4 regions of the Arthrobacter sp. JZ12 genome follow, and region 4 is predicted to be linked to each of the others. Evidence: riboswitches for the same ligand, from Rfam matches in the RefSeq annotation. Region 4 holds a riboswitch; each other region holds the start of a gene.

Region 1 (5,596 bases), 1.6 Mb from region 4:
GCTGCTCGACACCTGCTATCTCTCCTCAGGGTTCGGGACCCCGGTAACGTCAAGCCAGGAACGCTTCACTGACGGCAGCGCCCGCCAGTGGCTGGCTCGCCTGCAGTCCCTCCGCAGCACCATCGCCGGGCAGTTCGATCCCGGGCAGGTCACGGTCGGAGCCGCCCTCCACTCGGTGCGGGCCGTCGATGAAGCGGCACTGTCCGAGATCGCTCAAAAGCTTCCGGCCGACCTGCCCCTCCACATCCATCTGTCAGAGCAACCGGCAGAGAACCGCGACTGCCTCGCGGCAACGGGCCTAACGCCCGCAGCCCTGCTGGCCCGGCACAACCTCCTCAGTGACAGGCTGACGGCTGTCCACGCCACCCACCTGAGCGACGAAGACATCGCCCTCCTTGGCCGTGCCGGTGCCACTGTAGCGATGTGCCCCACCACCGAGGCCGATCTCGCCGACGGCATCGGCCCAGCCCGCGCACTTTCCAACGCCGGTGCAACGGTGGCTCTGGGCACCGACCAGCACGCCGTCGTCGATCCCTGGCTGGAGATGCGGGCACTCGAACACGGCGAACGACTGGCCACCGGCAGGCGTGGCCGGTTCTCCCCGGCCGACCTTGTTCGTGCCGCCACCGCGGGCGGTGCGCGCTCGCAGGGGCGCCGGGCCCCGGGACTGCAGCCCGGACAGACCTGCGACCTAATGGTGATCAGCCCCTCGACGGCCCGAACGGCAGGATCCCGGCCGGCCCAGCTCCCACTGACAGCGACGGCGCAGGACGTCGCCGCCGTCGTCGTCGGCGGGAAGGTGGTAGCCCGCAACGGCAGGCATGAGCGCCTGGGCGACCCGGCGCTCCTGCTCGCCGGCGCAATCGCAGAACTGGACAGCATGGGCACGCAGGAGGGCAGCGAATGAGCGCAACGGTTATCACCAACATCGGGGAGCTGATGACGCAGGACGCCGAGCGGCGCGTGCTGGCGGACGCCGCCGTCGTTCTGGAGGGGGAGCGGATCACCTGGATCGGTCCCTCCCGGAAGGCTCCCGCCACCGATTCCCGGTACGACGCCGGCGGCAGGGCCTGCCTACCCGGCTGGGTGGACAGTCATACACACCTGGTCTTTGCCGGTGACCGGACCGCAGAGTTCGAGGCGCGCATGGCGGGACTCCCATATGCCGCCGGCGGGATCTCAGTGACCGTCGACGCCACCCGCCTGGCCCCGGATGATGAACTGGCCGCCCTGGTCGCGCAGCGCGCCGCCGAAGCCACGGCCGGCGGAACCACGTACCTGGAGACCAAGACCGGCTACGGCCTGGACGTGGAGCATGAAGCGCGCAGCGCCCGGATCGCGGCCTCGATCGCCGACGAGGTGACCTTCCTGGGCGCCCACCTGGTCCCCGCCGGTTCGACTGCTGACGACTATGTCCGGCTGGTTACCGGACCGATGCTGGAGGCCGTCCGTCCCCACGTCCGGTGGGCCGACGTCTTCTGCGAGACAGGCGCCTTCACGCCCGACCAGAGCCGAGAAGTGCTGCGGGCCTGCCGTGACGCGGGCCTGGAGCTGCGCGTTCACGGCAACCAGCTCGGGCCGGGGGAGGGCGTGCGCCTGGCAGTGGCCGAGGCCGCCGCGAGCGTGGACCACGTCAACTACCTGGACGCGGGAGACATCGAATCGCTTGCGGATTCGTGGTCGGGCTGGGACAGCGGTTCGGGCCCGCGCGGCACCGTGGCCACCTGCCTTCCGGCCTGCGACCTGTCCACCCGGCAACCGCTCGCGCCCGCCCGGCAGCTGCTCGACGCCGGCGTCGAAATCGCCCTCGCCTCCAACTGCAATCCCGGCACCTCCTACACCACCTCGATGGCATTCTGCGTTGCCACGGCGGTCCTGCAGATGGGACTGACCGTCCACGAGGCGGTGAGGGCGGCAACTTTTGGCGGCGCGCTGGCGCTGCACCGGGAACAGGCGGACGACGACGGCGCCCCCGCCGTAGGTTCCCTGGCCGTGGGACACCGTGCTGACCTGCAGGTGCTGGACGCACCCTCGGCGACCCACCTCGCGTACCGGCCGGGCATGCAACTCACGCACGCCGTATGGCGGAAGGGCGTCCGGGTTCTGTAAGGCGGCCGGTGAACCGCTGCCCGAGGGAGCTTGGGCAACCGGCAAACCATACGGCACCATGAAGGAATGCCAACCGCCAAGACCAGCCAGTCGTCGTCGTTAGCGCCGCTCAGCGGCCGGCGGAAGATCCGGGCGGAAATACTGATCGTCCTGGGGCTTTCGCTGGGGCAGGCCGGGGTGTATGCGCTCGTCGAACTGATCGACAAGATGACCCGCGCGCCGCTTGCCTCCCAGACCACGCGGCTCAATCCCGTACTGGACGAGCGGCCATACTTCGACCTCACGTACCAGCTGCTCGGAATCTTCTTCGCCCTGGTGCCCGTTGTCCTGGTGCTTTTCCTGCTCACCGAACCCGGCAGGTCCGCGTTCCGCAGGATCGGCTTCACCTTCAGCAACCCGAAGATCGACTTTGGGCTGGGCGTGGGCCTGGCGGCTTTCATCGGCGCCGGCACCCTTGGCGTTTATGCTGCAGGCCGGGCGCTGGGGATTACGACGGCGATAGTTCCGACGGCGCTGGACACCTACTGGTGGACGCTCCCGGTACTGGTGCTGTCGGCACTGCGCCACGCGGTCCTCGAAGAAGTGATCGTGGTCGGCTACCTCTTCGAGCGGCTCCGCGAACTTCGCTGGTCAGTCCCCGCGGTGATCGTGACCTCAGCGCTGCTGCGCGGAAGCTATCACCTGTACCAGGGCATCGGGCCCTTCATCGGCAACGTGATCATGGGGCTGATCTTCGGCTACGCGTACACGCGCACCCGCCGGGTGATGCCGCTGGTGATCGCCCACGCCCTGCTGGATATAGCAGGTTTCGTGGGGTTTGCGCTGTTCGGCTCAGCGATCGGAATCGGGAACTAGATCCGCACTTCACCCTGCGGCGTATCGAAGGTCACGGCCATGATGCCAGGGGTTCCGTTGGGTGCGATCCACTCGACGTCGACATCATCCAGCGGGTGATTCACCGGCGTTCCCAGCCACTCCGTGACCCGTTCCGCCGACCCGGCGATGGTCAGTGCACTCAAGCGCACCGACGCCGGCCGCGCCTGGGAAGGGTGCAACGGTTCCGTGCCGTCATCCCAGCGGATCATGTACGGAACCTGTGGATCGGCGATGAGCCCCTTGATTCCGATCTGCTGCCAGGTCAATTCCTGACCGTCCGGGAACTTGCGGTTGCCCGGGACGGCGCTGCGGCCGAGGCGCTCCTCGAACGGGGCCAGGTCGTCTACGGCCACGCACCAGCCCATCCAGCCGCCGCCGGCTTCCGAGCGTGCCCGAACGGCCTGGCCGAACGGTGCCTTGTCCGAGGCAGGGTGGTCGAGAACCTCAACGACCTCAAGGTACTGGCCGTTCAGGAGGGGGAAAATCATGTTCCTGGTACCGAACCGGGGGTGGACTCCACCCTTCACGAATTCAATGCCCAGGGCTTTGGAGATCCGCTCCGCGGTGGCAGTCAGACCGTCGGGTTCACAGGCGTATGACACATGATCCAGGCGCATGGCTCCATCTTGGCACTTTGTGATGGGGGCCTCGACTTAGGGTTGCCTAAGTCACATCTGAATGCTTCATGGTCCCAAGTTAAACCCAAGGTCGGGCGTCCATGATGAAGGAGTCAGGGGGAACCGGTTCCGAGACCGCCGGGGCTACCTGCAGGGAACACCGTTTCGGTGGTCCACCTTGGGTGGGGCCGCTCGTCCCATACACGAAGCCGCCCCACCCAAGCATCCGCGCCTGCTGCCGTCAGCGGATCATTTCACCTCAGGTTCACCGCAAGTCATATGAGTTGCTCTTTTGCGCCTGCATCGGGTTCCCTTGTATGAGGTCACGAGTGACAGCACGGCGTCCTGCGAACGCCACCGGCCCCGGCCTGCTGTCCGGCAACCCTCCTTCCGCGGTGGGGTGCCCCGGGTGACGACCTGGCCCTGCGCCACCGTGCAGGAGCAAGCGCGAAACATGTAAGGCGGCAGGCTTGACAGGCACCACAACAACGGAACCGTATCCTGACGCGATCACGGCCGACGGCGTCGTGGTGCAGCGGCTCTCCATCGGTCCGCTCACGCTGGAAACCAGAGGACACCTGCCTGAGGTCGTGCTGGCCTATGAAACCTGGGGGACCCTCAACGCGGATGCTTCCAACGCTGTCCTGATCCAGCACGCGCTGACCGGAAGTTCCCACGTTGCACGGGGATCCTCGGAAGAAGAGGGATGGTGGGACGGTCTGGTGGGACCGGGGCGCACCATCGACACTGACCGCTACTTCGTGGTGTCCATCAACATGCTGGGCGGATGCTACGGATCCACCGGTCCCGCCTCGCTGGATCCGGAAGGCCGGCCGTGGGGCTCCCGCTTCCCGTTCGTCACCATCCGGGACTCCGTACGAGCCGAAGCCCTGCTGGCTGACCTCCTGGGCATCTCCTCCTGGCACTCGGTGATCGGCGGCTCCATGGGTGGCGCGCGCGCCCTTGAATGGGCGGTGACGTACCCGGACCGGGTGAAGCGTTGCGGCGTCATCGCCTGTACTGCAGCCAGCACGGCTGAACAGATAGCGTTCGCGCAGGCCCAGGTGCAGGCCATCCGGCTGGACCCCCAGTTCGCGGACGGGGACTATTACGGCAGTGCCGGTCCGGAAGGCGGATTGGGCCTGGCTCGCAGGATCGCCCTGATCACCTACCGCTCCGAGACGGAATTCAATGAGCGCTTCGGCCGTGCCGCTCAGGGGATCGAGGAGCCTTTCGGTGCGGTGAACCCGGCGTTGCGGGGGCGCTACCAGGTTGAGAGCTACCTCGACCATCAGGCGGACAAGCTGATCCGCCGGTTTGATGCCAACAGCTACATAGTGCTCACCGAGGCACTGATGAGTCACGACGTAGCACGCGACCGCGGCAGCCTCCGGGACGCCCTCGGCGCCGCCACCGCGCAGTTCTTCATTGCCGCCGTCGACTCCGACCGTTTGTACTGGCCGGCGCAATCCCATGAGCTCGCCGCCGCGCTGCCCGGCGAGGTCCCGGTGCACACCATCACCTCACCGAGCGGACACGACGCCTTCCTCACCGAGATAGCGCAGCTTGAACCCGCGCTGCAGGCGGCGTTCTATAACGATGGCGCCGGTTGACCGGCGTTTCCGCACCACGGCCGAGCTCAGCCCGCTGAGCCGGGCGGCATGCCATGACCGAACATGGGTTCGGGGAGCGGGCGCTTGGCGGTGATGCCTTCGCCGGAAGATCGGTGACGCAGCCTGCGCAGCACCCACGGAACAAAGTACTCCCGGGCCCAGACCAGATCCTCGGTGCGGGCTTCCCGCCAGGTCTTTGCGGGAAGGGGCTTGGGTTCGAGGGGCTTCAGCTGATGGTTCACCGCGAGCGTGTCGAGCACCATGATCGCGATGGTGTGATGCCCCAGCGGCGAGAAATGCAGCCGGTCCGGCGCCCACATCTGCGGGTTCACCAGTTGCCGCAGCGCCCACATGTCAGCAATGACGGCATCGTGCCGGGCG
Region 2 (5,596 bases), 780 kb from region 4:
CAGCCCTTCAGCTCCTGCATCGGGCGCCGTCAACGTGGAGGTGCTCAGGTCCACCGGCGTACCGCCCATTTCTCCGCCACGCCCAGCAGCGCATCGGTGGTCTTGCCGATCACCGCGAGCAGGATGATCGCCAGGAAGATCCTGTCCGTACGGCCGTTGTTGGTCGAGTCCGTGAGCAGGAAGCCAAGTCCCAGCGACGACGCGATCAGTTCCGCGGCCACCAGGAACAGCCACGCCTGGGCAAGCGCCAGGCGAAGTCCCGAGAAGATCGCGGGAACGACGGCGGGCAGCTGCACCGTGGTCAGCAGCCGGATTCCCTTCAGGCCGAAGGCCCGAGCCGCCTCGATCAGGTTCCGGTCCACGTGCCGCAGCGCCAGGTACAGGGTGGTGAACACGGGGAAGAACGCGCCGATGAGAATCAGCGTCACCTTCGAGTCCTCGCCGATCTTCATCCACAGGATGAGCAGCGGAACCCACGCCAGGGACGGAACAGCCCGCAGTGCGCCGATGGTCGGCGCCAGCAGGACATCGGCCAGGCGGGACAGGCCGAGCAGCGCGCCCAGCGCGAGGCCCAGCGTGGCACCCAGCGCGAAGCCGATGAGCACGCGCTGGGTGGAGATGGCGATGTGGATCCCCAGTTCGCCGCGCTCGATGAGCTCACGCGCGGCATTCACGACGTCGCCGGGCGGCGGCAGCTGCACAGCACTGAACACTCCGACGACGGAGTTCAGCTGCCACGCGACCACGATCAGCGCGGGAACCACCAGCCCGAGCAGCAGCCGCACCGACCGCCGGCCAAGCAGCCCGACGGAGGCCTCCGTGGGCTGGGCGGGTGCGCCGCCGTCGTCGTTCGCTGTTGTCACCGTGTGCCCGGTAGCTTCAAGGCCTTCCTTGCTGATGGCGTAGACGCTCTGGCCGGTGTTTCCGGGGTTCCCCATCTGCGTCATCAGGAGGCCTTGATTGCGTCCGGGTCGGCGTTGGAGATGAACGAGTCATCGAAGAGGGAGTCGAGTGCCTCGTCGATCTTGTCCTGCGAGGAGACATCGCCGGTCTCGACGAAGGACGGGCCGACCTTCTCGAGGACCTTGCGCTGCGCCTCGCCCGGCGCGGGGTCGACGTCGAGGTTGGTGCGCTCGATGATGACGGCGTTGGCCAGTTCCACGTCGATGCCGGCGACCTCGGCGAGGATCTGGGCGGTCTCCTCCGGGTTTTCCTTGGCCCAGGCGCGCGCCTTCTCGTAGGCGTTCACCACGGTCTGGGCGAGCTCGGGGCTCTCCTCCAGGAACTCCTCGTTGGCGTTGAGGAAACCGTAGGTGTTGAAGTCGATGTTGCGGAAGAAGAGCTCGGCGCCCTCCTGCTCGGCGGAAGCCATGATCGGGTCCAGGCCCGCCCAGGCGTCGACCGAACCGTTGTTCAGGGCGGCCCAGCCGTCAGCGTGCTGCAGGTTCTGCACGGTGACCTCGGAGGGGTCGATGCCTGCCGACTCGAGCGACTGCACCAGGAAGAAGTAGGGGTCGGTGCCCTTGGTCGCCGCGATGGACTTGCCACGCAGGTCCTCAAGGCTCTCGATGCCGGTGCCCTCGACGGTGACCATCGCGGACCACTCGGGCTGGGAGTAGATGTCGATCGTCTTGATCGGCGAGCCGTTGGAACGGGCGAGGAGCGCAGCGGAACCTGCGGTGGATCCGACGTCGACGGCGCCGGCGCGGAGGGCCTCGTTGGCCTTGTTGGAGCCCGCGGACTGAACCCAGTTGACGGTGACGCCCTCGTCCTCGAGCTCGGCTTCCAGCCAGCCCTGATCCTTGATGACCAGGCTGAGCGGGTTGTAGGTGGCGAAGTCGATGTTGAGCTCGGTCGCCGTGGTGCCGGATGCCTCGGTGGTGGAGGCTGCGTTCTCGCCTGCGAGGCAGCCGGTGAGGGCAAGGGTGCCGGTGGCGGCAACTGCTGCCGAGAGGACGGCGCGGCGGGTGAAGGACAAGCGTGTGCTGTTCATTTCTTCCTTTAGGTGGTGCGGCAGCCATCGTGCGGACGGGCACGACGGCGGAACGGGGGTGAAATTCTTGGGTGGCTGTGAAAGCCGGAAGCGGCCTAGTGGCCGGGAACACCGAGTTCGGTGAGGAGCGAGCTGCGCATTCGGCCCAGCTCGGCGGAGTTGCGGTCGCGGGGGCGGTCCCCGGGAACCGTGAGCACTTCGGCGATGGAGGCGCCGGGGCGGGTGGGATCGCTGGATTTGGCGAGCACAATGATGCGGTCGGCAAGTTGGAGGGCTTCGTCGACATCGTGTGTCACGAGCAGGACCGTGGTGGGCTGTGCCCGGTGGATGTCCAGCAGGAGGTCCTGCATCTTCAGGCGGGTCAGGGCGTCGAGGGCGCCGAACGGCTCGTCGAGCAGGAGCACCTTGGGGTTGCGGGCGAGCGCCCGGGCCAGCGACGCCCGCTGCGCCATGCCGCCTGAGACTTCGCGCGGCCGGTGCTCGGAGAAGTCGGAGAGTTCCACCAGCCCGAGGAGTTCGCTGACCTTTGCCTTGCCCTCGGCGGCGCCGGTTCCCTTGGGGAGGCCGATTGCCACGTTGGCGCGCAGCGAAAGCCAGGGGAGCAGGCGGGGTTCCTGAAAGGCGACGGCGCAGCGGTCGTCGATGCCGTTGACCGCGGTCCCGTCGATGAGGACGGCACCGCTGGTGGGGGCGTCGAGACCCGCAGCAGCGCGAAGCAACGTGGACTTGCCGCAGCCGCTGGCGCCGACAATCGCCAGTACCTCACCTGCGCGCACGTCGAGGTTGATGTCGCGTAGGACAACGTGTTCGCCGCTGCCCGTGCCGAAGGAACGGGTCAGGGAGGAGAAGGCCAGGGCAGTGCCTGCTTGGTGGCGACGCCGGACTGGATTTTGGCGGCGGCCTGCTGCTGGGCGCTGAGGACAGTACTCATTTAGATCACTCCATCGCTCCTGGCAGTAGCACCCGTTCCCCTGCGATGCAGGTAAGGGTTGCTGCGGCGTCAACGATCCAGGTCTCTCGGCCGCTCGGGATGGTGAGCTTCTACTAAACGACTTTGTGACCGTCCGTTGCAACATGTGTCGTAACAAAGCGACCAGCGCGCTGAAGAAGTGTTAATGCATCGGTGACGGAAATCACGGTCGGTGAACGGCCGGTGAACAGAACTTAAGAGAGTCCTCATCTGCTTCTCACGGGCTTCTCCTTCCTGCTTGGTTGTGTGGAACCCGGGAACAATCAATCGAAAGGAATGTCCCATGGGTCTCATCACTGAAGCAGCAGAACTCAATGTCAGCACGGCAGTTAATGTCAGCACGGTCTCCGAACGGCTTATCGCCCTCGATCCCGCACGCCTGAAGCGGGCCAAGAAGGCCTACACAACGCGGCACTTCGCGGCGGCGGTCGAGGCCGAGCCGAACGGCTACTTCCTGCGCCAGGGGGTGCCGGCGGTCGGTGACCTGGTGCTCGCAGAGGTCGTTGAACTCGGCTCACATACCAAGCTGGAGGGCCCGCACTCCCGGCGCCAGTCGATGTTCGTCGGCGACGAGATCGTGGTGACCTACGGCAACCGGTACGCGCCGGACCAGTTCCTGGCAGAGGTGCCCGGGGACCTGCGTCAGTGCAACCTCGTTGCTGCCGGGGGTGTTGCCGGTGCCGTCCTTGAGCAGCACGCGGCGATGAAACCCGCGACCGTTATCCAGCCGATTGGGCTCGTGTCCACCCGCGACAGGGTACTGAACCTCCGGGACCTCGTGCCGAACGAGGACGCGCCGTCGGGCGGCACCGGGTCGCCGAAGGTGATCGCAGTGCCTGGAACCTCAATGAATTCGGGCAAATCCACCACCGTCGGCTGCCTGGTCAACGGTCTTGCCGGTTCCGGTCTGACGGTCGCCGCAGGCAAGGCCACCGGTACGGGCTCGGGCAACGATCCCCGGCTCTTCACCGACGCCGGTGCCTCCCACGTTCTGGACTTCACCGACTTCGGCTACCCCACAACCTTCCGCCTGGACTATGACGCGATCCGCACGCTCCTGACCCGGCTGATCGGCAGGCTCAGCCGTCCCGACGTCGATGTGGTGGTGGTCGAAATCGCCGACGGCGTCCTCCAGCCCGAGACTGCGCGGCTGCTTTCGGATCCGGTGTTCCACGCCTCGGTCGACGAGGTGGTCTTCTCAGCCGCTGACGCGCTCGGAGCTACCGCAGGAATCCAGGTGCTGCAGCAGCACGGCGTGAAGGTGGCAGCGGTGTCCGGCCTGGTGACCGCTTCCCCGTTGGCTGCCCGCGAGGCCAGTGCGGTCTTGGACGTGCCGGTGATCAACACACGCGACCTGTCCCGGCCCGACATCGCGCACGGGCTCTTCGCCGGGCAGGACGACTAGGGGCCTTCGGTGGGTTCTGCACGGGTTGGTCTTCCACGCCTGTTCGACGGCGACCGCGGGCGCGTCCTGGTGCTGCTGGTTGCAGCGGGCCTGGGGCTTGCCTGCCTTGCCGGTGGAACTGCCGTCCTGATGACCGTACTGCTGGGTGGTGATGTTCATCCGGTGGGGGTGGCACTTGCTGGAGGTGGGCTGGTGGCCGCGGCGGCCGGCGTCGGCTTCCTTCGCTCCGCCGAGCGGGTGCTGGCCGAGCGTCTTGGCCAGAGCTACATCCAGCAGATCCGCTTGGGACTGCTCGACTCCGCGCTGGCCTCCGATCGCCCGCCGGCGCCCGGCATCACCATCGCGCGCGCAACGAACGACCTGACGAGTGTGCGCAACTGGATCGCGCTCGGCATTGCACCGATGATGTCCGGCATTCCGCTGATCCTCGGTTCGGTGTGCGCGCTCATGGTGCTGCACCCGGTCCTGGGGGCGGCCGCTGCGGTTCCGCTCCTACTCCTGACCGGTGCCCTGATGCTGATGGCCCGGACTGCGTTTGCCCGGGCGCGGGTGGTGCGCAGGAAGCGGGGCCGGCTGGCATCGCTCCTGGCCGACACGATCGCCGCCGCCCCCTCCGTCCGTGTGGCAGGCGGGCGCCGGCGCGAGGTGCGGCGCATCGAAAAGGCGGGGTCCGCCGTCGTCGATGCTTCCGTTCACCGGGCGGAAGTCGCCGGCTGGATCCGGGGTGCCGCCGCGGCAGCCGGAGCGCTGACGGTCGCCGCTGTCGGCCTTGTAGGTCTCTGGCAGCAGCTTCCCGCGGCAACAGTGGCGGGAGCGCTCACGATCGTCGGACTGCTGGCCACGCCGGTAGCGGACATGGGGCGCGCGGTCGAGTACCGCCAGAACTTCAGGGCGGCCCGCCGCATCCTGGCTCCGGCGCTCGCAGAAACCGGAACGACGGCGGCGGGTGCGGTGCGGAGGCAGCCGCCCGTGAGCGCGCCCCCCAAAGGGACGGGTGTCGTCTCGATCGCGTCCGGAAGTGGGGACGACGTCGTCGTCGGGCTTCCGCTGACGGCGCGGCCAGGCGAAGTGGTGGAGGTCCGCTCAACGGACCCGGCCAGAGTCGATGCGCTCTTCAGCCGGATTGTCGGCCTGAGCGATCCGGGTGCCCTGCAGGTGTTCGTCGACGGGGTGGAGCTTGGGTCAGCATCGTTCCGGGCGCAGCGGGAGCGCGTGGGCTATGCCGTGG
Region 3 (5,596 bases), 690 kb from region 4:
GAAAGCCTCCTGGATACCTGCGTCTCGTGCCAGGTACGAGAAGGCGCCTTCACAGGTGACCAAGGCGGGGGTGGCATCACTGTCGGCGAAGGCGTCCTGCAGCTCCTTCAGTAGGACCCGCAGTTCGTTCTTCAGCTCCTCGCCGTTGACTGCGTATTCCCGGGAGTGGGCAGGATCCAGGTCGGAGAGCGCCTCGACGATGTTGTCCACGTAGGTCTGTGCGGCCCTCGGCGACATCCAGGCATGCGGGTTGGGCAGGCCACTGTATTTTCCCGATCGGATGTCGACCGGTTCGACGCCTTCTGACAGAACCACGTGCGGGGCGTCGACTGAAAGCACGAACCGCTCGAACCAGCGTTCGAGACCGAGCCCGTTGTCGAGAATGAGGTCGGCGTCCTGTGCGCGAATCAGGTCCGATGGCGTGGGTTCGTAGCCGTGGATCTCAGTGCCGACCTTGGTGATGGACTCGACCCGTACATGGTCTCCTGCCACTGCCCGGGTGAGATCGGCCAGCACGGAGAAGGTGGTCAGCACCAGGGGCCGCTCGTCCGGTCGCGCCCCGGTGCGTTCAGCGGCCGGAATTCCACAGCCGGCCACAACCAGGACGATGGAGATGGCCGTGCATTTGAGGAATGCCGCAATCCAATTTTTCGGCATACCTAAATTTAGCTCGCTCTGTCCTATGTGTACCAGTGTTTCCTCGACAGCGAGGCTGACACGGTGCAGAGTTGAACCTGGCGCTCCGGGCGCTGAAGCCCGCTTCGGCGCGTGGCTTCCGACAGGTGCACAGATGGAAGGAGCTCACCATGGGTGAGGAAAAGCAGTCCGAGGATCAGCCACGCACGCACACCGAGCAGCCCGCGGAGGGGGACCGCTCCCAGACTCCCGTCGACTCAGGAGTGCACCCGCAGGAGCCTGCCGAGGGCGCGGACCCGGACGCTGAAGAGAACGGTCCTGAGGGCAACGCGGGGTAGCTCAACCTAGCTGGTCGTCGTCCGGCGCTCCCCGTTGGCAGCGCGCCAACAATACGTGAGGTAGGGCAATTCCAGGACCGCATCTTCCGGGTGGCCCAGGTGTTCGTGGAGGTACCACCTCAGGTTGGCCTCAACCTTGGCCCGGACGTGTTCCTTCGCGTTCTGGTAGTAGCTGCGGGAGCGGGCAAGTTCTATGACGTCCGAAGCCGAAAGGCGCTGCACCCAATCAACCACCATGGATTCGGGTTCAGAAAAATTCGGTCCGAATCGGGGGCGATAGGTGGGCCGGAAGACGTCGCCCGCGTGCATGATCCGTGAGAGGCGGTGCACCCAGGGCACGCTGACGTCCAGCTGGTTCCACACGAGGGCGAAGATGCCGCCGGGTGCGAGGATGCGCGCCGCCTCAGCGCTGGCCTGCACGGGGTCGCACCAGTGCCACGCCTGGGCGATCGTCACGATGTCAAAGCCGGCCTCGGCAAGCCCGGACGCCTCAGCCGTGCCCACCTCGCAGCGAACCTCGGGAAGATTCCGCGCCAGGACGGCAAGCATGTCTGCGGACGGATCCACGGCCGTGACCGTGCGGCAGCGGCGCACGAGCTCGCGGGTGAACTTGCCGGTTCCGGCTCCGATGTCGGCGGCCCGTGCGTGCGGTCCGGGGACAATCCAGTCGACGCACGCATCCGGATAGCCCGGACGTACCCGCTCGTAGCGCTCGCTGTCCTGCAGGTAGCCCCGCGCCAGCTCCCGACGGCGGTGATCGGCGAGGCGGGGACCTCCGGGACCCATGGCGCAGCTCCTGGCAATCTGGACGTGCAAGTGGACGTGGAAGTGGACCTTCAAGTGGAAGTGAACGTGGAGGTGGATGTCGACGGCGCTTCAGGCCGCGAATCGAACCACGCAATTGACCACACAATTAAAGCACCGCTGAAGCGCCACCCTACCTGCTGCCAGGCAGTGAGTAGCGAGCCCTCAGTCGGTCGTGCAGGGGGCGGCTCCGGCCGTGCCCGGTGTGTGTGGTGCCCACTCAGGGAAGGAACGTGTCTCGACGGCGGGAACCCAGCGCCCGGCGTCGACTACGTAATCGGTGCCGAGACCGTCGCGAATGAGTGCCGATAGGCCGGTCAGCAGCCGATCGACGTCGTCGTGCCGGGAACCCAGCCCGAAACTTGCCCGGAGTGAGCCGGACGGCAGTCCCAGGCGCTTCAGGAGAGGGTGGGCGCAGAATTTGCCGTCCCGGAGTCCCACGCCGTGCTCCGCCGACAGGTACGCAGCGACCAGGCCGGCGTCGTACCCATGGACCGAAAAGTTAACGACGCCGATGGCGTCCGTGCTGTCGGAAAAAATTGAGTGGACCGTGATGCCCGGCAGGCCGCTGAGCCCTTCCACCAGTGCTTTACGGAGATCGGCCTCGTGGCGCAGCCACTCGTCCTCGTCGAGCCCGGAAATTACCTGGGTGGCGTGCGCCAGGGCCGCCGCACCCAGGACGTTGGGCGATCCGCCCTCGTGGCGGGCCGGACCGGTTGTCCAGGACACCGAATCCACCTTCACTGCCTTGACCGCGCCGCCACCGGCAAGGTGCGGCGAACCGGCGTCGAGCCAGTCCGGCCTGCCCACCAGCACACCTGCTCCGAAGGGTGCGTACAGCTTGTGACCCGAGAAGGCGACGTAGTCAATCCCGTCACGGAGGAGGTTCAGGCGCCGGTGCGGCGCCAGTTGGGCCGCGTCGACGGCGATGCGCGCCCCGGACGCGTGGGCAATCGCCGCGAGTCGGGCAATGGGAAGGACCTCTCCGGTGACGTTGGAAGCGCCGGTCACGGCGAGCAGGCTCACTCCGCCGGAGAGAAGTTCCTCTTCCACGGCAGCCACTGTTTCCTCGATGGTCGGTGCGGCAATCAGGCCCCGGTGCGGCCGATCCAGCCACGGCAGGAGATTGGCGTGATGTTCCAGGTCCAGGTAGAGCACGTCACCTTCCGCCGGCAGGCAGCCGGCGAGGAGGTTCAGGGCGTCGGTGGTGTTGCGCGTGAAAATGACGGCGTCGTCGTTACGGCCGCCTACGAAGCTGCGCACCGCCTGCCGCGCGTTCTCATACAGCGAGGTGGAGATTTGCGAGGCATAACCGGCACCGCGGTGCACGCTCGCGTAGTACGGAAGCACCGTCTGGACATAGTCGTTCACCGCCTCCAGAGCCGGCGTCGACGCGGCGTAGTCAAGGTTCACGTACCGGACGGTGCGGCCGTCGATCAGCGGGGCCGGAAGCTCCGCGCCGAGGACGTCGGCCAGCGGTTCGGCGGAGACGTTGCTGGTGTTTTCAAGGACGGCATTGCTCATGGCATAACCCCACAGTGCTCTCAAGGGACCGCCCTGGGAGGTCCCGCGCTTGCCGTACCACGGTCTGGCACGGCCTGGTCGTCACCCGGGGCACCCCACCGCGGAAGGAGGGTTGCCGGCCAGCAAACCGGGGTTTTGCGCTGGCACTCGTGACCAATGGCTTCAGGATAGGACAGTCCGATCCTTCCCTGCCTCATTGTTACGGCGTTACGCCGGTGCAGCGCCTTCCTGGAGCAGGTCGTCCAGCGTTGGGTTGAGGACCTTGAGCGCGTCACTGTGCAGCGTGCCGTTGGTTGCCAGCGCATTGCCGCCGAAAGGCCCGTCGGCGCCCTCGAGCGAGGTGAACCGGCCGCCCGCCTCGGTGACGATCGGCACCAGCGCAGCCATGTCGTACAGGTTGAGCTCCGGCTCGCAGGCAATGTCCACGGCGCCCTCTGCGACCAGGCAGTACGACCAGAAGTCGCCGTAGGCGCGGGTGCGCCAGACCGATTCCGTCAGTGACAGGAACTCGGGCAGGTTCCCGCGTTCCTTCCAGCCGGACAGGCTGGAGTAGGAGAGTGAGGCGTCTTCCAGCCGGGAGACGTTGGAGACCCGCAGCCGGGTTGCCGAGGCAAGCGACTTGCCCGTAAATGCTCCCGTTCCCGTTGCGGCCCACCACCGCTTCCCGAGGGCGGGCGCGCTTACGACGCCGACGACGGGACGGCCCTCATCAACCAGCGCTATGAGCGTTGCCCAGACCGGCACGCCGCGGACGAAATTCTTGGTGCCGTCGATGGGATCAATGATCCACCGGCGGGATCCTGCCCCGCTGCTGCCGAACTCCTCGCCCAGCACCGCGTCCCGCGGGCGGGCACGCGAAAGCTGGCCCCGAATGGCCTCCTCCGCTGACTTGTCGGCGTCGGTGACGGGCGTGAAGTCAGGCTTTGTTTCAACCGCCAGATCGAGCGCCTTGAAGCGGGACATGGTCTGGTCGTCCACGGAATCGGCCATCACATGTGCAAGGCGCAGGTCATCGTTGTAGCTCTGGAGGTTCATACTTTCAACCTATAACAACCTCTGCCTGCCGACCGGCAGACAGGGAATGGCCACCGTCGCGGGACCATCGATGCGAAACATACACGCCAAGAATCAGGGTTAAAAACAGGGAGGGACAGCGGCCGAAGCCGGTGTCCCTCCCTGGGAAGCTCTAGAGACTAGAGAACGGAGATGTTCTCAGCCTGGGGGCCCTTGGGGCCCTGGGTGGTCTCGAAGCTGACCTTCTGGTTCTCCTCAAGCGAGCGGAAGCCGCTCGAGTTGATTGCGGAGAAGTGAGCGAAAACGTCAGCGCCGCCGTCGTCAGGAGCGATGAATCCAAAGCCCTTTTCTGCGTTGAACCACTTGACTGTACCTGTTGCCATTTTACTTCCTTGGGTGTGAGGATCCCCCCGTACTTCGGGGTTCCCGTCGCGGTGTTCTTCCGCCTGCAAAAAAAGCTTTCGAACTCCGTAGAGAAATCAAGGCTTAAACATTCGTGCGCAACACAACAACTTTCTTGAGTCTAACAGAGTCACCCGGTTCTAGTGCATCCCCAGTTCCTTGGATCCCTGTACCTGTTCCGCACCTGCGCCGAGCAATCGGCGCAGCGATGCAAGCCGCACCGGGCCTGACTCACCTGCGGAACCGGATCCCACCCAGTCGTCCAGACCGCAGTTGACGGCGGTCTCGTCGTGCCGACAGCCGCGTTCACAGTCCTGGGTCCCCGGTTCCAGATCCGGGAAGGCCGCGAGGATCCGGTCGGGCTCCACATGGGCGAGGCCGAAGGATCGGATGCCCGGTGTATCGATGATCCACGTTCCAGGGGAGGAATCCTCGGCCTTCAGGGCGAAGGCCGACGACGACGTGTGCCGGCCGCGCCCCGTCACCGCGTTCACACCGCCGGTGGCCCGGTTGGCGCCGGTCAACGCGTTGACCAGGGTGGACTTGCCGACCCCGGAGTGGCCCAGCAGCACACTGACCCGGCCGTCCAGCAGCTCCTTCAGTTGGGCGATCGCCTGGTGTGCAAGGAGGGCGGAGGCCCCGCTTGCGGAGGTAGTTGGCACGGCATCCGGAGTTTCCGCGGTGCGGCTTGTGATGATCTCAAGGTCAAGGTGCTCATAGTTGGCCAGCAGTACCGACGGGTCCCGCAGGTCCGCCTTGGTGACGCAAAGCAGCGGCTGGATGCCGGCGTCGTAAGCGGCCACGAGTGCGCGGTCTATGAATCCGGTGCGCGGTTCGGGATTGGCGGCCGCCACAACGATGACCAGCTGTTCGGCGTT
Region 4 (5,596 bases):
TCTCGTAACGCTCCGCGTTCGCGTGCCGGTAGGAGGTTACCGGTACCGCTTTGGGCATCAGTCCGCCGTCGGTGGCAACGATGGTCATCGGGTCACCGGTGCTGAGCTTGAGGCGGTAGGACCGGGAGATGCTGCACACCAGCACACGGAACCGGTAGATGCGCCGCTTGACCTTCATCACCGGCCACGGCACGCCGTTGACCAGGTTGATGTCGCCCCACAGGCCGCTGTGGCTGTGGTCGTCGTAGTTGGCGTTGCCGTCGGCCCGTAACTGGATGTCGCTGACCATCAGCGGGACATCAAACTCGCCCTGCGGCAGGAGCGCCTTCTCCACGGCGTCGTGAATCTGATACATCGCCACCAGCCCGGAGTAGGCGTTCTGCGCCGTGTAGTGCACGCCGTGGTCGTGGTACCAGAGGGTGCGGGCCGGCTGGATGTTCGGGTAGATGTAGTCCTTCTTGAACCCGGGCAGTGTGACGTCCGATGCGTAACCGTCGTACTGGGGCAACGACGCCGAACCATGCAAATGCGTTGACGTCGCCAACGGGGTCCCGAAGTCTGGATGCTTTCCCGGCAGCTGATTACGCATGGTCACCACCGCCTCGGTGCCCTTATCCAGGCTGATCGTGGGGCCGGGGAAGATCCCGTTGTAGCCCAGGATGCGGGTCTTCATCCCCGGAACGATCTCGGCCGTGGAGGACTGCTGGGTCACCGTGTAAAAGTTCCGCGGTTGCCCATTCACAGGGCTCACATCGGTCTTGTACGGCGCGAGGAACGGCGGCCGCTTGAAGCCCTGGGTGTAGGGCTTGAGTTTGGAACCGTCCAGGACCGGCACGTCCTGTGCGCTGATGGTGGAGACCGGAACTGTGAGGGTGGCTGCGGCAAGCGCGCCGAATCCGCCCATGGAGAGAAGCTGACGTCTGGTGATCGACATGGCGAGTCGCCCTTCCAAGTGGTGCAGTTTTGGGTGGGGGACGCGCATCGGGCTGTTTCCAGACTGCCGAGATCTATAACTCGATGTGTGTCTCGGTGCCAAGAGTGCGCCTGCGCTCTTGGGAAAACCTTGGACAAACGGTCGTCATGAAGCCGGTAATCGGGCGGCCGTTTCAGGGGCCGTGGGAAGGGCAGATCAGGACGCCGCGAGCGCCTTGCCGAGGTCGGTCTGGAGATCCTGGACGTCTTCGAGTCCCACTGACAACCGGACCACTCCGTCGGACAACCCGATGGCCGCGCGGCCTTCCGGACCCATTGCCCGGTGCGTGGTGGTGGCGGGGTGTGTGATCAGAGTCTTCGAGTCGCCGAGGTTGTTGGAGATGTCGATAATGGCCAGCGAGTCGAGCAGCCGGAACGCACGGTCCTTTGCCCCGCCTTCGGGAGCATCCAGTTCGAACGTGACTACCGTGCCGCCGGCGGACATCTGCGCGGACGCCAGATCAAACTGCGGATGGGATTCGAGCAGGGGGTACCGCACCCAGTTCACGCCGGGCTGCGCTTCGAGCCAGCGCGCCAGCGTCAGTGCCGAGGCTGAGGCGTGGTTGACGCGCAGCGACAGGGTTTCGAGTCCCTTCAGCAGCGTCCAGGCGTTGAAGGAGGACAGCGCCGGGCCGGTGTGCCGCATCAGCGTCTTCACCGGACCCTCGATGAATTCCTTGCGGCCCAGGATCGCGCCGCCAAGGACACGGCCCTGCCCGTCCATGTGTTTGGTTCCGGAATAGACGACGACGTCGGCACCCAGTTCGGTGCACCGCTGCAGCAGCGGGGTAGCGAAGACATTGTCCACTACCACCTGTGCTCCGGCCGCGTGGGCCAGCTTGACCACGGCGCGGATATCCACGATCTCCTGCATCGGGTTGGATGGGGATTCGAAGAACACGGCCGTCGCGGGAACCCGGAGGGCTTCCTCCCACTGCGCAAGGTCCCATCCGTCCACGAACACCGTTTCGACGCCCCAGCGGGGCAGGATTTCGTTCAGGATGACGAAGCACGAGCCGAACAGGCTGCGGGATGCGACCACCCGGTCGCCGGCGGCAAGCAGTGCGCCCAGCGCAGTGAATACCGCCGACATTCCACTCGCGGTCGCGAAGCACGCCTCGGCTCCCTCGAGCAGGCGGAGCCGCTCCTGAAACATGGCGACCGTGGGGTTGCCGTACCGGGAGTAGACAAACCGGTCCACGTCGCCGGTGAACGCCGCTTCGGCTGCCGCGGCTGACGAGTACACGAAACCGGAGTTGAGGAACAAAGCCTCCGAGGTCTCCTCGAAGTTCGATCGCGCCAACCCGCCGCGCACGGCGAGCGTGTCGGCGCCCCAGCCGGCGTCGTCGTGCCCCTGGATTCGGGGGTAGCCGCCGTTTCCGGCGACCGGTTCGCGGCTGCCGGCAGGCGCAAACGACGACGGCGTGGACTCACTCACCTGCATCGGTCCTGTCCGTGCCGGGCACGGGAGCCGCCTGTCCGCTGTGCGTGGTGGTGGCCAGTCCGCTGGCGCGCCACCCGCCGTCGGCCTCGAAGCCGTGCAGCACGTTGTAGGCGGTGTGGCCGGCAGCAGCCGCACTCTGCGCCGCCGCAACAGAACGGACGCCCGAGCGGCACAGGAACAGCAGCTCGCGTCCCTTCAACGCGTTGAGCTGGTTGAGGAAGGACGTATTGCGGGTTCCGTCCGAGCGGTTCCACTCGAGGAACAGGGGAGCAGTGCCAGCGTCGGTAAGGTCGGGCACTCCGACGGAGCGCCACTCCTCAACGGTGCGCACGTCAACCAGTACGGCGCCCTTGCTGACCCGTTCCACGGCGTCGCGTGGCGTGATGTTTCCGGCGTAGCCCTCAGCGGGCTGGTGGGCAGGGATGGCTGAATGCTGTGACACTGGTTCTCCTCACGCTGTGCACGGTGCTGATCAATTGATCGGTGTGCCGAGTATTCACCTGAGGCACCCCGCCGTGAAAAGAGGGTTGCCGGCCAGCAAGTCAGGGCTTGGCGCTGGCGCTCGTTACTCCGGATTGAACGTAGCATCGGCTGCGTCCGCCTGCCACGCGGAGCCGTAACCTTCTGTAACGACGGCGCACCCGGCGATGACGCGCAGCTCAGGACACGGACTCCACCAGCTCGCCCAGTTCGGCGGACAACTCGGGCGAAATGGTCAGCGGCTTCCCGTCAATCGATCCGATTTCTGCGAGCAGCCGGACGCTTGAGATGAGCCACGCGCCGTCGGCGTTGAACAGGTCCTCGGGGACCAGCGGACCGTACCCCAGTTCCCACCCGGCATCACGCGCTGCCTCGAACAGCGCGCCCTGTGAAGTGCCCGGCAGGATGCCTGTTTCCAGTTGTGGGGTGATGAGGTGCTTGACGCCGTTGATCACGCGCGCGATGAGCACAGTGGACGTAGGGCCCTCGAGGACCTTCCCGTCCGAGGAGGTGAAGATGACATCATCGGCGCCCTGTGACCGGGCATGGCGGAGGGCCGCCATGTTGACTGCGTAGGAGAGGGTCTTTGCGCCCATGAGCAGCCAGGGTGCCCGCTGGGCGACGGTGCTGTCGTAGCCCCGGTCCAGGAGCAGGACGGACAGCCGCTGGCCCCGCAGTCCCTGCGGCAGCGGCGTCACCAGGACCCATGCGATGGCAGAGCTGCCGGCATCCCCGTCGCGGACTGCGACGAGCTTGACCACCAGGTCGCCGTCGTCGTCCGCTTCCCGCAGCGCGGTGGAAATGGCACGCTCCCACTCGTCCGACGGCGGCACCTTCAGTTCCAGGGCCTCGGCCGACGTCGCGAGCCGGGACAGGTGCGCCTGCAGCTTCCGGGGGGCCCCCTTCACCGCGAGCATGGTCTCGAAGATGCCGTCACCGCGCGTGATGCCCGAGCTGGTGACCTTGAGCTGCGGCTGGGAGGGGTCGGCTACGCGGCCCTCTGGGTGGGCGGGATCAAGGAATACCAGTGCGGTCATGCGCTCAAGCGTAGCCCCGCACCCGGTGTCAGGTTCCCGGCTGGTCCTCCGTCAGCCCGCGCTGGGCGCGGTCGGCTTCCTCGGAGCTGCCCTCGGGAAGCGGGTCTGTTGCGTCCGGAACCTGGTCGGGAGCGTAGTCGATCAGGCCGGCGTCGACGCGCTCCTGCTCGGTTGCTGCGGCCAATGCGTCATCGTCGAGGCGCTCGGGCTCGCCGGCATGACCCTGGTAGATCCGGTTCGGGAGGAACTCGTTGTCCGGTTCCTGAACGTCATCCAGATTCGGAGTGTTCTCCTCGGGTGAGCTGGTCATGGCTGTTCCCTCCGTTGGGTCGATGGACATCCATCATGCTTCCACACGGCCCCCGGGGAGCCAATAGCAAGCTGGGCAATGGCAGGCCTACTCTTCGTCCGGGAAACTGGTGCCCAGCGCGGAGAGTACGCCGAACGCCTTGGTGCGCACTTCCTCCCACTCGTCTGCCGGGTCGGAATCGGCCGTGATGGCTCCTCCGACGCCGAGCGTAAGGCGGGTCCCGCCGTCGTCGGCTTCCATCACCAGCGAGCGGATGACGACGGCGAGGTCCGCCGCCCCGTCGAGGGAGAAGTAGCCGGCCGCGCCCGAATAGATGCCGCGGGGCGCGCCCTCCAGCCGGTCCAGGATGGCCATAGTGCTGATTTTCGGGGCGCCGGTCATGGAACCGGCGGGGAAGGCAGCGGCAACCGCCTCTGCGCGGGATGATCCGGGCCGCAGCCGGGCGTCGATGGTGCTGACCATCTGGTGCACGGTGGCGTAGGTTTCGATGTCGCAGAGCCGGCTGACCGTCACGGATCCCGGCAGTGCAAGGTGTGACAGGTCGTTGCGGAGCAGGTCCACGATCATGATGTTTTCGGCTCGGTCCTTGGTGCTGCCGGCCAGATCCGCCTTGAGCGCAGCATCCTCGTCCGGATCCGGCGAGCGGCGCCTGGTGCCCTTGATCGGTTCGGCCCGCATGCCGCCGTCGGCGTCGAGCTGCAGGAACCGTTCGGGCGAGGTGCTGGCAAGGGCAAGCCCGGGGAACGCGAAGTAGGAGGCGAAGGGCGCCGGGTTGGCACCGCGAAGGATGAGGTGGACTGCGAACGGGTCCAGCTGCTCATGCCGCGCTGTCAGAGCCGTCGTCAGGCACACCTCGTACGAGTTGCCGTCCGTGATCTCCGCCTTGGCATCCCGGATCTTGTCCAGGTACTCCTCCCGCGAATCGCGCACGGCGAAGCGCGGCGCGGGAAGCGGCCTGGCCGGACGGGGGGAGGCCGCGGGTGAAAGCACGACGGCGCGTGCCCGCTCCAGCCACTCATCGGCGTCGTTGTCGCTCGACCCGTCGCGCAGGGTCAGGAGGTGGGTTCGCCCTTCAACGCGGTCGAGTACGACGGCGCGGCCCGCAAACAGGAGCGAGGCGTCCGGGATACTGCCGGCTGCTTCAGTCCGCCCGCCGGTCTCGCGCTTGAGCTCGTAGCCCAGGTATCCCAGCCAGCCGAGGGCGAAAGGGCCAGGGTAGGACGCCGGCCGGCGCACCGCGCGCCTGCCCCACACACCGTCGAGCCAGCGGAAGAAGGGACCGGCGATCCGTGCGGTGACCGCGCCTGCCTGGACCTCGGTGATACCCGCGGTGTGCTGTGCGAGCTGGCCGAA

Evidence for each region. Region 4 has a riboswitch for S-adenosylmethionine ahead of GC088_RS12970 (rhodanese-like domain-containing protein). Riboswitches for the same ligand answer to the same signal wherever they lie in the genome.
Region 1: linked by a shared signal. The riboswitch ahead of metX (homoserine O-acetyltransferase MetX) and the one ahead of GC088_RS12970 (rhodanese-like domain-containing protein) in region 4 are both predicted to bind S-adenosylmethionine.
Region 2: linked by a shared signal. The riboswitch ahead of GC088_RS01335 (ABC transporter ATP-binding protein) and the one ahead of GC088_RS12970 (rhodanese-like domain-containing protein) in region 4 are both predicted to bind S-adenosylmethionine.
Region 3: linked by a shared signal. The riboswitch ahead of GC088_RS09740 (aminotransferase class V-fold PLP-dependent enzyme) and the one ahead of GC088_RS12970 (rhodanese-like domain-containing protein) in region 4 are both predicted to bind S-adenosylmethionine.

The regions. Positions count from the first base shown of each region.
Region 1 is NZ_CP045246.1:1,149,155-1,154,750, forward strand. It holds gene GC088_RS05315 (formimidoylglutamate deiminase) at 1-907, shown strand, start outside; gene hutI (imidazolonepropionase) at 904-2,109, shown strand; gene GC088_RS05325 (CPBP family intramembrane glutamic endopeptidase) at 2,176-2,964, shown strand; gene GC088_RS05330 (VOC family protein) at 2,961-3,602, opposite strand; SAM riboswitch class IV at 3,924-4,056, shown strand; gene metX (homoserine O-acetyltransferase MetX) at 4,073-5,215, shown strand; gene GC088_RS05340 (SGNH/GDSL hydrolase family protein) at 5,242-5,596, opposite strand, start outside.
Region 2 is NZ_CP045246.1:256,898-262,493, forward strand. It holds gene acs (acetate--CoA ligase) at 1-69, opposite strand, end outside; gene GC088_RS01325 (ABC transporter permease) at 45-947, opposite strand; gene GC088_RS01330 (aliphatic sulfonate ABC transporter substrate-binding protein) at 947-1,993, opposite strand; gene GC088_RS01335 (ABC transporter ATP-binding protein) at 2,089-2,847, opposite strand; SAM riboswitch class I at 2,932-3,030, opposite strand; gene GC088_RS01340 (DUF1611 domain-containing protein) at 3,247-4,368, shown strand; gene GC088_RS01345 (ABC transporter transmembrane domain-containing protein) at 4,378-5,596, shown strand, end outside.
Region 3 is NZ_CP045246.1:2,096,791-2,102,386, reverse strand. It holds gene GC088_RS09755 (metal ABC transporter substrate-binding protein) at 1-657, opposite strand, end outside; gene GC088_RS09750 (hypothetical protein) at 807-974, shown strand; gene GC088_RS09745 (class I SAM-dependent methyltransferase) at 981-1,760, opposite strand; gene GC088_RS09740 (aminotransferase class V-fold PLP-dependent enzyme) at 1,944-3,302, opposite strand; SAM riboswitch class IV at 3,343-3,457, opposite strand; gene hisN (histidinol-phosphatase) at 3,510-4,337, opposite strand; gene GC088_RS09730 (cold-shock protein) at 4,496-4,699, opposite strand; gene rsgA (ribosome small subunit-dependent GTPase A) at 4,859-5,596, opposite strand, start outside.
Region 4 is NZ_CP045246.1:2,786,835-2,792,430, reverse strand. It holds gene GC088_RS12980 (multicopper oxidase family protein) at 1-934, opposite strand, end outside; gene GC088_RS12975 (O-succinylhomoserine sulfhydrylase) at 1,130-2,416, opposite strand; gene GC088_RS12970 (rhodanese-like domain-containing protein) at 2,403-2,858, opposite strand; SAM riboswitch class IV at 2,865-2,986, opposite strand; gene GC088_RS12965 (aminodeoxychorismate lyase) at 3,076-3,933, opposite strand; gene GC088_RS12960 (hypothetical protein) at 3,962-4,243, opposite strand; gene GC088_RS12955 (chorismate-binding protein) at 4,331-5,596, opposite strand, start outside.